2 regions of the Pseudarthrobacter sp. NPDC055928 genome follow, and region 1 is predicted to be linked to the other one. Evidence: predicted binding sites of a transcription regulator. Region 1 holds the regulator's gene; the other holds the start of a gene.
The links. Region 1 encodes HrcA, which represses chaperone genes, less so after heat shock. Its sites were predicted from a motif close to TTNGCACTCGNNNNNNNCGAGTGCNAA; they were not measured.
Positions count from the first base shown of each region.

Region 2: the regulator HrcA is predicted to act here: its motif matches at 1,693-1,719, upstream of groES (co-chaperone GroES).

Region 1 covers NZ_JBHJZH010000022.1:46,790-51,738, reverse strand. Annotated here, with positions in the region: gene ACFC25_RS20815 (16S rRNA (uracil(1498)-N(3))-methyltransferase) at 1-557, opposite strand, end outside; gene dnaJ (molecular chaperone DnaJ) at 560-1,687, opposite strand; gene hrcA (heat-inducible transcriptional repressor HrcA) at 1,769-2,782, opposite strand; gene ACFC25_RS20800 (DUF3097 domain-containing protein) at 2,970-3,815, shown strand; gene ACFC25_RS20795 (DUF4870 domain-containing protein) at 3,915-4,334, shown strand; gene hemW (radical SAM family heme chaperone HemW) at 4,409-4,949, opposite strand, start outside.
Region 2 covers NZ_JBHJZH010000001.1:70,949-75,897, forward strand. Annotated here, with positions in the region: gene groL (chaperonin GroEL) at 1-1,160, opposite strand, end outside; gene groES (co-chaperone GroES) at 1,238-1,534, opposite strand; gene ACFC25_RS00320 (hypothetical protein) at 1,743-2,129, opposite strand; gene ACFC25_RS00325 (SAM-dependent methyltransferase) at 2,184-3,419, shown strand; gene ACFC25_RS00330 (shikimate 5-dehydrogenase) at 3,423-4,241, opposite strand; gene ACFC25_RS00335 (glycoside hydrolase family 3 N-terminal domain-containing protein) at 4,330-4,949, opposite strand, start outside.

The DNA of each region.
Region 1 (4,949 bases):
ACGGACCGTAACGGCCGGACAGCGTCCTCGTGCAGGATGATTGCGAGATCGGCCGCGCCGGCAGCCGCTGCCAGTCCGGGGGTTTCGACGGCGGCGCGCACCTCAGGAATCCAGGCCCGCCGGGCCTGCTTGGCCGCCGCCGTCGCCACCGACTGCCACTTGGCATGTGCCTTGGCTGCCCGTTCACCCTTCCACCTCACGATGGACCGTTCGGACTGCCACGGGATGACCGAATCAATCCCGAGTTCGGTGGCAGTTTCAACTGCGAGCTCGTCTCGGTCGCCCTTGGCCAGCGCCTGCACCAGGACAAGCCGGATGGCGGGCTTTTCTTCGACCGTCAGCGCCGAACACTCCACTGTCAGCTCCAACGGCGACGCCGCCACGACCGTGCCGGTCAACCGCTTGCCGGCCCCGTCTGCGATGTCCACGGACTCGCCGGGGGCAAGCCGCTTGACCGTTACCGCATGCCGCGCCTCAGCCCCTTCCAGGACAAAGTGGCCCCCTGGGACCATGTGGTCCAGCGTCCCGGGAGCGCTAAAGAAAACCGGATTGCTCACCCCTACAGGTTACCGAGCCGGTCCCGCAGCTTGGCAAAGACGCCGCCGCTGGCCGCGAGTTTGCCCTCAGTGAACTGCTCGCCGCGAAGTTTCGCCAGTTGCCGCAACAGGTCTTCCTGCGCCGAATCCAGTTTGGCCGGGGTCTCCACCTGAAGGTGTACCTTGAGGTCGCCGCGGCCATATCCGCGAAGGTGTGTCACGCCCAGGCCGCGAAGGGTGATGATCTCCCCTGACTGGGTTCCCGACTTGACGTCGATTTCCTGCAGCCCGTCGAAGGTTTCCAGGGAAAGTTCGGTTCCCAGCGCGGCAGCGGTCATGGGGATGTTGAGCGTTGCATGGAGGTCGTCGCCGTCACGTACGTACGTGGCGTCGTTGTTGACCCGGATCTCAACGTACAGGTCACCGGCCGGGCCGCCGGCCGGGCCTGCCTCGCCCTGGCCCGACAGCTGGATGCGGGTCCCGGTGGCTACGCCTGCAGGGACCTTGATGGTCATTGACCGCCGGCTACGGATCCGCCCCTGCCCGCTGCATTCGTTGCAGGGGTCCTTGATCACGGTGCCGAAGCCTTCGCAGCTGCCGCAGGGGGCGGCGGTCATGACCTGGCCAAGGATGGAGCGGACCGCTCTCTGGACCTGGCCACTGCCGCCGCAAATGTCGCAGCGTTCCGGGTGGCTTCCCTCCCGGCAGCAGGAACCGTTGCACGTGGGGCAAACGACGGCGGTGTCCACCTCAAGCTTTTTGTTGACCCCGAACACGGCGTCGCGGAGTTCGATCCGGACACTGATGAGGGCGTCCTGGCCGCGCCGGACGCGTGAAGCCGGACCCTGCGATCCGCCAGCGCCGAAGAAGGTATCGAAGATGTCCTGGAAGGCGAAGCCCTGTCCGGCGTAACCGCCGCCGCCGAAGCCGTTGTCGGTACCGTTTTCGTTGCCGGTGGTGTCGTAGACCCTGCGTTTCTGCGGGTCGGAGAGTACCTCGTAGGCGTGGGTCACGGCCTTGAAGCGGTCCGAGGCATCCTCACCGGGGTTGACGTCCGGGTGGAGCGTGCGGGCCAGCTTGCGGTAGGCCTTCTTGATCTCTTCCCCGGTGGCTTCCGGCGAGACTCCAAGGACGTCGTAGTGGCTGCTCAAAGTTCGTATCTCTTCCTGTTTGTACTGCTGCAGTCGGACTGCTTGTACTGCTCTTGTTGCCTGGGGCCCGGCCAGGTGCTGTCAGGGGCCCAGAATCCTCGAAAGGTAGCGGGCCACGGCCCTGACTGCTGCCATGGTGGTGGGGTAGTCCATACGGGTGGGACCGAGCACCCCGATCTTGGCTGTGCTGTCTGGGCCGTAGGCCGTGGCGACCACCGACGCTTCGGTGAGCCCGTCGTATGGGTTTTCGCGGCCGATGCTGACCGTCACGCCGCGGGGATCCTGTGCCATCTCGCTCAACAGGCGCAGCATGACCACTTGTTCCTCAAGCGCTTCCAGCACCGGGCCGATACTCAGGGGAAAGTCGACGTTGGACCGTGCGAGGTTGGCGGTGCCGGCCATGACCATGCGGTCTTCGCGGCTGCTGTGGGCAAGGACCTCCAGGCCGTGCGCCAGGGCCTGCGCAGCCTGCCGCTGTCCTGGGCCCAGGCCGGAAACAACTGCCGGCAGCGACTGGGTCAACTGGCTCAGCGGCGTCCCTGCGAGCGAACCGAGGAACCGCCCCCGGATACCTGCCAGGGCGTCGTCACCAAGGTCCTGCCCGACGTCGACCACTTTCTGCTCCACCTTGCCGGTGTTGGCGATCAGGACAACAAGGACCTGGCGGGGAGCCAGCAACACGAACTCGATGTGCCGGATCGTGGCGCGGCTCAGGTGCGGGTACTGGACCACAGCTACCTGGTTGGTCAGCTGCGACAGCAGCCGGACAGTGCGCTCCAGGACGTCGTCGAGATCGTCCGGGCCCTCCAGGAGGGTCTGGATGGCGCGGCGTTCTGCCGGTGACAGTGGCTTCATGGCCGAAATCTGGTCGACAAACAGCCGGTAGCCCTTGTCTGTGGGGATGCGTCCGGCGCTAGTGTGCGGGGCGGTGATGAGGCCGTCGTCCTCAAGGGCTGCCATGTCGTTGCGGATCGTGGCGCTGGAGACGCCCAAATGGTGGCGTTCGACCAGCGCCTTCGAGCCCACAGGTTCGCGGGAGTGCACGTAGTCCTCAACGATGGCACGCAGTACTTCAAGTTTGCGCGGCTCGCTCACACTCCACCTCCATCCATGGTCACAGGCCGCCGGTTTCCCCGGCGCGTGCACCGGCCGCCGTCTTGGCGCGGCTTAGCACTCGACATGCCTAAGTGCTAACAGTCTAATATGACTCACCCCGTTGTTAGCATTGGTACCGCTCCGGGCGAAATTCCGGGCCAGGATCTAGGCAAGGCGGAACACATCCATGCAGTACCAGAACTGGGGTCCCCGGGAGATCGCCGCCCCCGTGAGGAATCAGCTCCCTGAAGTCCCGGTAGAGCGCGGCATGGTCCTGGAAGAGGTCCAGTCCGGCTGGGTGGGCGCCGTCACGCGGGTCGAGAAGTCAGGCGGAATGCATGTGGTTGCCCTTGAGGACCGGCGGGGCAAATCAAGGTCCTTCCGGCTCGGATTCGGTTTCCTCTTGGAAGGACAGCCGATCCGACTGATGCCCCCGGCGCCGCGGCAAGCCACCGCCCCGGCCGGGCGGACGGCCTCGGGCTCGGTCCGGGTAGCCGGTCAGCGCGCCCAGGTGGCCAAGGCCAGCAGGATCTGGGTGGAAGGAAAGCACGACGCCGAACTGGTGGAAAAAGTCTGGGGAGACGACCTCCGGGTGGAGGGCATCGTCGTCGAGCCTTTGCATGGAATCGATGACCTCGCTGCGGCCGTGGCAGACTTCGCGCCGGGGCCGGGCCGCCGGCTTGGAGTGCTCGTTGACCACCTGGTTCCCGATTCCAAGGAATCGCGGATTGCGGATGCCGTGATGGCATCCCCGGGCGCTGCCGGCAATGTCCTGATTGTGGGACATCCGTACGTTGACGTATGGCAGGCCATCCGGCCTTCCGTGCTGGGAATTGAAAGGTGGCCTGTGGTCCCACGTGGCCAGGACTGGAAGACCGGCATCCTCGCGGCGTTCGGTTGGCCGCATTCCACGAAGGAAGATATCGGTCTGGGCTGGCAGAAACTCCTGGGGGCGGTCCGCAGCTACGCAGACCTTGAAGCCTCGCTGCTGGGCAGGGTTGAAGAGGTCATCGACTTCCTCACCGTTCCCTAGCAGTATTCTTGGTACTGCAGTTGCCAGTGCGCTTGAGCCCGGCACACTGTAACTTTGAATGTTCTACCCCCGCACCATTGCTTTTCGAAGGAAGACACCGTGGCAGAAAACGCACACGAACACAGGGACAACCAGAGCGGCCAGGGCCACTCCGAGTACCATGGCGTTCCAGCAAATGCGCTGCCGCTAACGGCCAGCGAAGACCGGCAGTGGGCAACCCTGGCGCATTTCGGCGGCATCCTCGGGTGCGTGCCGTCGCTGCTGATCTACCTCATCTTCCGGGAACGTGGGCCGTTTACCGCCCAGGAATCCAAGGAGGCGCTGAACTTCAGCCTGCCGCCCACCATCGCGGCCGTTGTGGCCAACCTCTTGGTGTTCATCCCTGTGGTCGGCAATATTTTCGCCGTGATTGCCACCCTCATCTGGATCGCATTGACTTGCTACTCCGTTGCCGCCGGCATCCACGTGAACCGGGGCCAGCCGCACCGCTACCAGTACAACCTGCGGTGGATCAAATAAGGGTCAGCTTCCGCTGGCTCCGCTAAGCGGCGTCAGGTGGTCCCGAGCCGGGCTTGCAGGAAGCGACCCCCGCGTCAGTCCGGCAGGATCCTGCGGACCACGGCGTCAGCCAGCAGACGGCCCTTCAGCGTCAGGACGAGGCTTCCCTGAAAGGCGGAGGCAGGGTCCACCAGCCCGTCGGCGATGAGTCCGGCCACTTCTTTCCGGCCTGACTCCCCCAGCGAACTGATGCCTACACCTGAGACGAGCCGTGCCTCAAGCATGATCCGTTCCATGTCCCGGGTGCCGTCGTCGAGCGTTTCCCGCCCTGCTGCCGGCGAGAGCCCTTGAGCCAACCGGCCGGCGTAGGCGGTGGGGTGCTTGACGTTCCACCAGCGCACGCCGCCCACGTGCGAGTGGGCTCCGGGACCGATGCCCCACCAGTCGTCGCCGCGCCAATAGGCCAGGTTGTGCCGGCACGCCTGCTCCGGCGTCCGTGACCAGTTGCTGACTTCATACCAGCTCAGACCCGCTTCGCGAATCAGCTGGTCCGCGAGTTCATACTTGTCCGCGTGGTCGTCGTCGTCGATTCCGGGGACTTCACCGCGGCGGATCTGGGCTGCCAGCTTGGTACCG
Region 2 (4,949 bases), on a different contig from region 1:
TTCAGCTCAACCTCGGTGGCTGCGCCAACCTTGATCACGCCGATGCCGCCGGCCAGCTTGGCCAGGCGTTCCTGGAGCTTTTCCTTGTCCCAGTCGGAGTCGGTGCGGGTCAGTTCGGCGCGCAGCTGGGAAACCCGGGCTGCGACGTCTTCTGCGGAACCGGCTCCGTCAACGATGGTGGTGTTGTCCTTGGTCACCGTGATGCGGCGGGCGGTACCCAGCACCTCGAGGCCAACGGTATCCAGGCTGAGGCCCAGTTCCGGGGAGACAACCTGCGCACCGGTGAGGGTGGCGATGTCCTGCAGCATGGCCTTGCGGCGGTCGCCGAAGCCCGGAGCCTTGACGGCAACCACGTTCAGGGTGCCGCGGATACGGTTGACGATCAGCGTGGAGAGTGCTTCGCCTTCAACGTCTTCGGCAATGATGAACAGCGGCTTGGAGCTCTGCAGTGCCTTCTCCAGCAGCGGCAGGAAGTCCTGGACCGAGGAGATCTTGCCCTGGTTGATCAGGATAAGGGCGTCTTCGAGGACGGCTTCCTGACGTTCTGCGTCGGTGACGAAGTACGGGGACAGGTAGCCCTTGTCGAACTGCATGCCCTCGGTGAGGACCAGTTCGGTCTGCGTGGTGGAGGACTCTTCGATGGTGATGACACCATCCTTGCCAACCTTGCCGAAGGCTTCGGCGAGGAGCTCGCCGATTTCGTCGCTCTGGGCCGAGATGGCTGCAACGTTGGCAACCTGGGTGCCTTCAACCGGGCGGGCGTTCTCAAGCAAGCGGGCTGCAACGGCTTCGACGGAAACCTCGATACCGCGCTTGATCTGGCCAGGAGCAGCGCCGGCAGCAACGTTGCGCAGGCCCTCCTTGACGAGGGCCTGGGCCAGCACCGTTGCGGTGGTGGTGCCGTCGCCGGCAACATCGTTGGTCTTGGTGGCTACTTCCTTGGCCAGCTGGGCGCCAAGGTTCTCGTACGGGTCATCCAGCTCAACTTCGCGGGCAATGGTGACGCCGTCGTTGGTGATGGTGGGTGCTCCCCACTTTTTGTCGAGGACAACGTTGCGGCCACGGGGGCCGAGCGTCACCTTGACAGTGTTGGCGAGCTTGTCGATGCCGGCTTCAAGAGACCGGCGCGCAGCGTCGTTAAACGCAAGCTGCTTTGCCATGGTTGTGTCCTTTCAAGACAGAACCCCGCGCAGCTGACCAGCGGAATGCATGGTCAGCGGCACGGGGATCCAAAGAGTTACTTTACGACGATCGCCAGGACGTCGCGGGCGGACAGCACGAGGTACTCGGTGCCGCTGTGCTTGACTTCGGTTCCGCCGTACTTCGAGTAGATAACGACGTCGCCTTCAGCAACGTCCAGGGGAACGCGGTTGCCGTTGTCGTCAAAGCGGCCGGGGCCTACTGCAACAACTTCGCCTTCCTGCGGCTTCTCCTGTGCGGAGTCCGGGATGACCAGGCCGGAAGCCGTGGTCTGCTCGGCTTCGAGCGGGCGGACAACAATACGATCCTCAAGAGGCTTAATAGAGACCGACACTCGGACCTCTCCTTTTCGTCAGCAAATTTATGGACTGGAGAGCTGGGGCGCCGTGGCTGGCAAACCGTCGTCGCGGTGCCGGCAGCAGCCTGGCTGGCAGCTCTTCATGTGTTAGCACCCTCCTAGGGAGAGTGCTAATGACGACTCTATGTAAGGGGTTAGCACTCGGTCAAGGCGAGTGCCAGAATTTTGCCTCGGGTGAACAAGATCAGCGGCCTGCGAGGTCGTCGAAATCAACGTCCTCATCGCCTTCGTTGCCCTCATCACGGCCGTTGCCCCGCCGAAGATACAGGACGACGGCGCCGGCTACGGCGGCCAGCAGGGATATCACCAGGAGGATAACGCCGCCGAGCCGGGCCGCGGAGTACAGGTCCCTGATCTCGCGTGCCTCGTCCGTCGCGTCCTGGATATCCTTGCCGCCAACGGAGTACACGGTGGCGTTGAAGGTGTCCAGGAAGAAGATGATCACCAGCAGGGCGGTGCAGACAACCGCCACGGCAACCCCGGCAATCAGTGCGGGACGGGCGAACTTCACCAGGCCTGGGGTGTTCGGATGTGGCTGTTCGGACGGCTGTAGGCCTGCGCTGTCTTCCATGCCTTCAACCCTATCGGCATCTCACCGTGGCGCTCCTCCACTACTCTTGAACGCATGGCTCAAGCACCGCAGGACCAGATCGCACCACTGCTCACGAGCGAAGGCTGGGACCTGCTGGCGTCCCTTGGCCCCTACCGCGAAGACACCTCATTCGAGCTGAATTCAACGCTTCGCAAGGCTGGCCACTCGCCCGCCCTGGTATCCGCGGTCCTCACGCAGTCCCGGCTGCGCACGAAGGCGGAACTGAAGTTCGGCGAGTTCGCCCGGAGCATGCTCTTCACTCAGGCGGGGCTGGAGCAGGCCACCCGGCTGAACGTCGCTGCCCGGCACGCCGAGCGTTTCGCCCACGCCGGCATCAGCCATGTGGCTGACCTCGGCTGCGGGCTCGCAGCCGACTCCTTGGCGCTGGCCTCGATGGACATCACCGTCACCGCCGTCGAAATGGACGAGACCACGGCCGCCTGCGCCACGGTGAACCTCATCCCGTTCCCCAACGCCACCGTGGTGCACTCCGATGCGACGTCCGTGCCGCTGGACGGGATCGACGGCGTCTGGCTGGATCCGGCCCGCCGGGTCACCTCCACGTCCGGAACCACACGGATCTGGGATCCGGAAGCTTTCTCACCGCCGCTGTCCTTTGTGGAGTCGCTTGCCGCGTCAGGCCGTGCGGTCGGGGTCAAAATGGGCCCCGGGATGCCGCACGAATCCGTGCCGGCGGACTGCGAGGCCCAGTGGGTCTCGGTGGGCGGCGACGTCACTGAGGTGACGCTGTGGTTCAACGCGGTGCGCAGGCCAGGCATCCGACGGGCTGCACTGCTCCTGGGTCCCCAGGGTGCCGCCGAAATCACCAGCGCCGAAGATTTCGGCGCTGGTCCCACGGCACCGGTGGGCCCGGTGGAGGGCTACCTGTACGAGCCCGACGGCGCGGTGATCCGCGCAGGGCTGGTGGCCGATGTCGCCCTTGAACTGGGCGGGCACCTGGTGGACGAGCACATCGCCTACATTTGCGCTCCTGACCTGGTGGACACGCCGTTCGCGCGGGCCTACAAGGTTATGGAGGTCATGCCCTACAACGTCAAGGCACTCAAGGCCTGGGTCAAGGACAACGGCATCGGCGTGCTCGACATCAAAAAGCGCGGCACGTCAGTCACCCCGGAGGAACTGCGGAAGCAGCTACTTGCCGCAGGTAAGGGCGGCAAGAACAGCAAGAAGGCCGGAAACAAAACAGCCACCCTGGTCCTGACCCGCATAGGGGAGGACCGGGTGGCCATCGTGGTGGAACCGGCCTGAGAGCTACTGGGCGCGCGTGAATTCCTCCGCGGCCCTGACCTGCTCGTCGGCGGGCCGGACGCCGGTGTAAAGCACAAACTGCTCCAGTGCCTGGATGGTGGCCACTTCGGCCCCGGTGATCACTGGCTTTCCTGCGGCGCGCGCCGCCTTGATCAGCGGCGTCTCAGCGGGGAGTGCCACGACGTCGAACACTACTTTGGCTGCCGCGATCGTGCCTTCGGGGAAGGACAGGGAGTCCGCATCCGGACCGCCTTGCATACCGATAGGCGTGACATTGATGATCAGGTCCGCCGTGCCGCCGTCGAGCGCTGCGCGCCAACGGAACCCGTAGAGGTCGGCGAGGGGCCGCCCGGCGTCCTCGTTGCGCGCAATCACGGTGACGTCGGTGAAGCCGGCGTCGCGGAGGGCCGCCACGGTGGCCTTCGCCATGCCGCCGGCACCCTGGACCAGGACTGAGTAGCCCACTGGAACCGCGTGCGACCTAAGCAACTTTTCAATGGCCGTGTAGTCCGTGTTGTAGGCCTTGAGGTGCCCGTCCGTGTTCACGATGGTGTTCACCGAATCGATGGCCTTGGCCGAGGGGTCCATCTCGTCCACGAGCGCGATCACGTCCTCCTTGTACGGCATGGAAACCGCACAGCCGCGGATCCCCAGTCCCCGGACGCCCGCAATGGCCTGGGCGAGGTCCGTCGGAGCGAAGGCCTTGTAGATCCAGTTCAGGCCCAGCTGGTCGTAGAGGTAGTTGTGGAAGCGGGTCCCGTTGTTGCTGGGCCGCGCCGACAGCGAGATGCAGAGGGTCATGTCTTTATTAAGAATGGGCACCGGTCCATTAAACGTGATTCAACCCAACTAAGTAGCAGCAGATGTCGTTATGAGGGTCCAAAACGACATCTGCTGCTACCCAGTGGGGTTAGGGGCAGCCGGTGCCGGCCGGGAAGCTTCCGACGGCGGCGGGCAGCTTCCCGCGGGCCGTCGCCTTGCCTGCCAGCACGGCCGCCAGTGCGTCGAAGGCACCAGCGCTGCGTCCGTACAAGGCAACCTTGACCGGAGCCGCGGAGTCCTGCAGCGGCCAGGGCGCGTCGAGCGCCACTGCGATGTCACCACCGGCAGGAGCACCGCCATAGCCGATGAGGCTGACTACAGGCCCCCCGCCAATAGCCAGCCCGGCCCTCGCAGCAGCGGCCTCGAACCGGGCCCTGTCCTGGGGCGAGCCACCGGACACCTGGACAGCGCCGGGCACCAGCGGCCCGCTGCAGGGTCCGGCCACCACTGTCACAGCGGCAGCGGAAACCCTGGCCGAGAGGTCCTGGCCGCTTCCGGGAGGCGACCCAGGGAAGGACGCAGGGGTCCTGCCACGCCAGACCATCATGGTCACGACCCGTTGCGCGGCTTCGTCCAAGCGTGCCGGCGACAGACGCCCGCCGGCCACGGCGCCCACGATGGACGCGTGGGCCTGTCCAACGTCCGTGGGCATCAGCAGCAGGTCGGCCCCGGCGGCGAGCGCAGCCACGGCAGCGGAGCCTTCCGGAT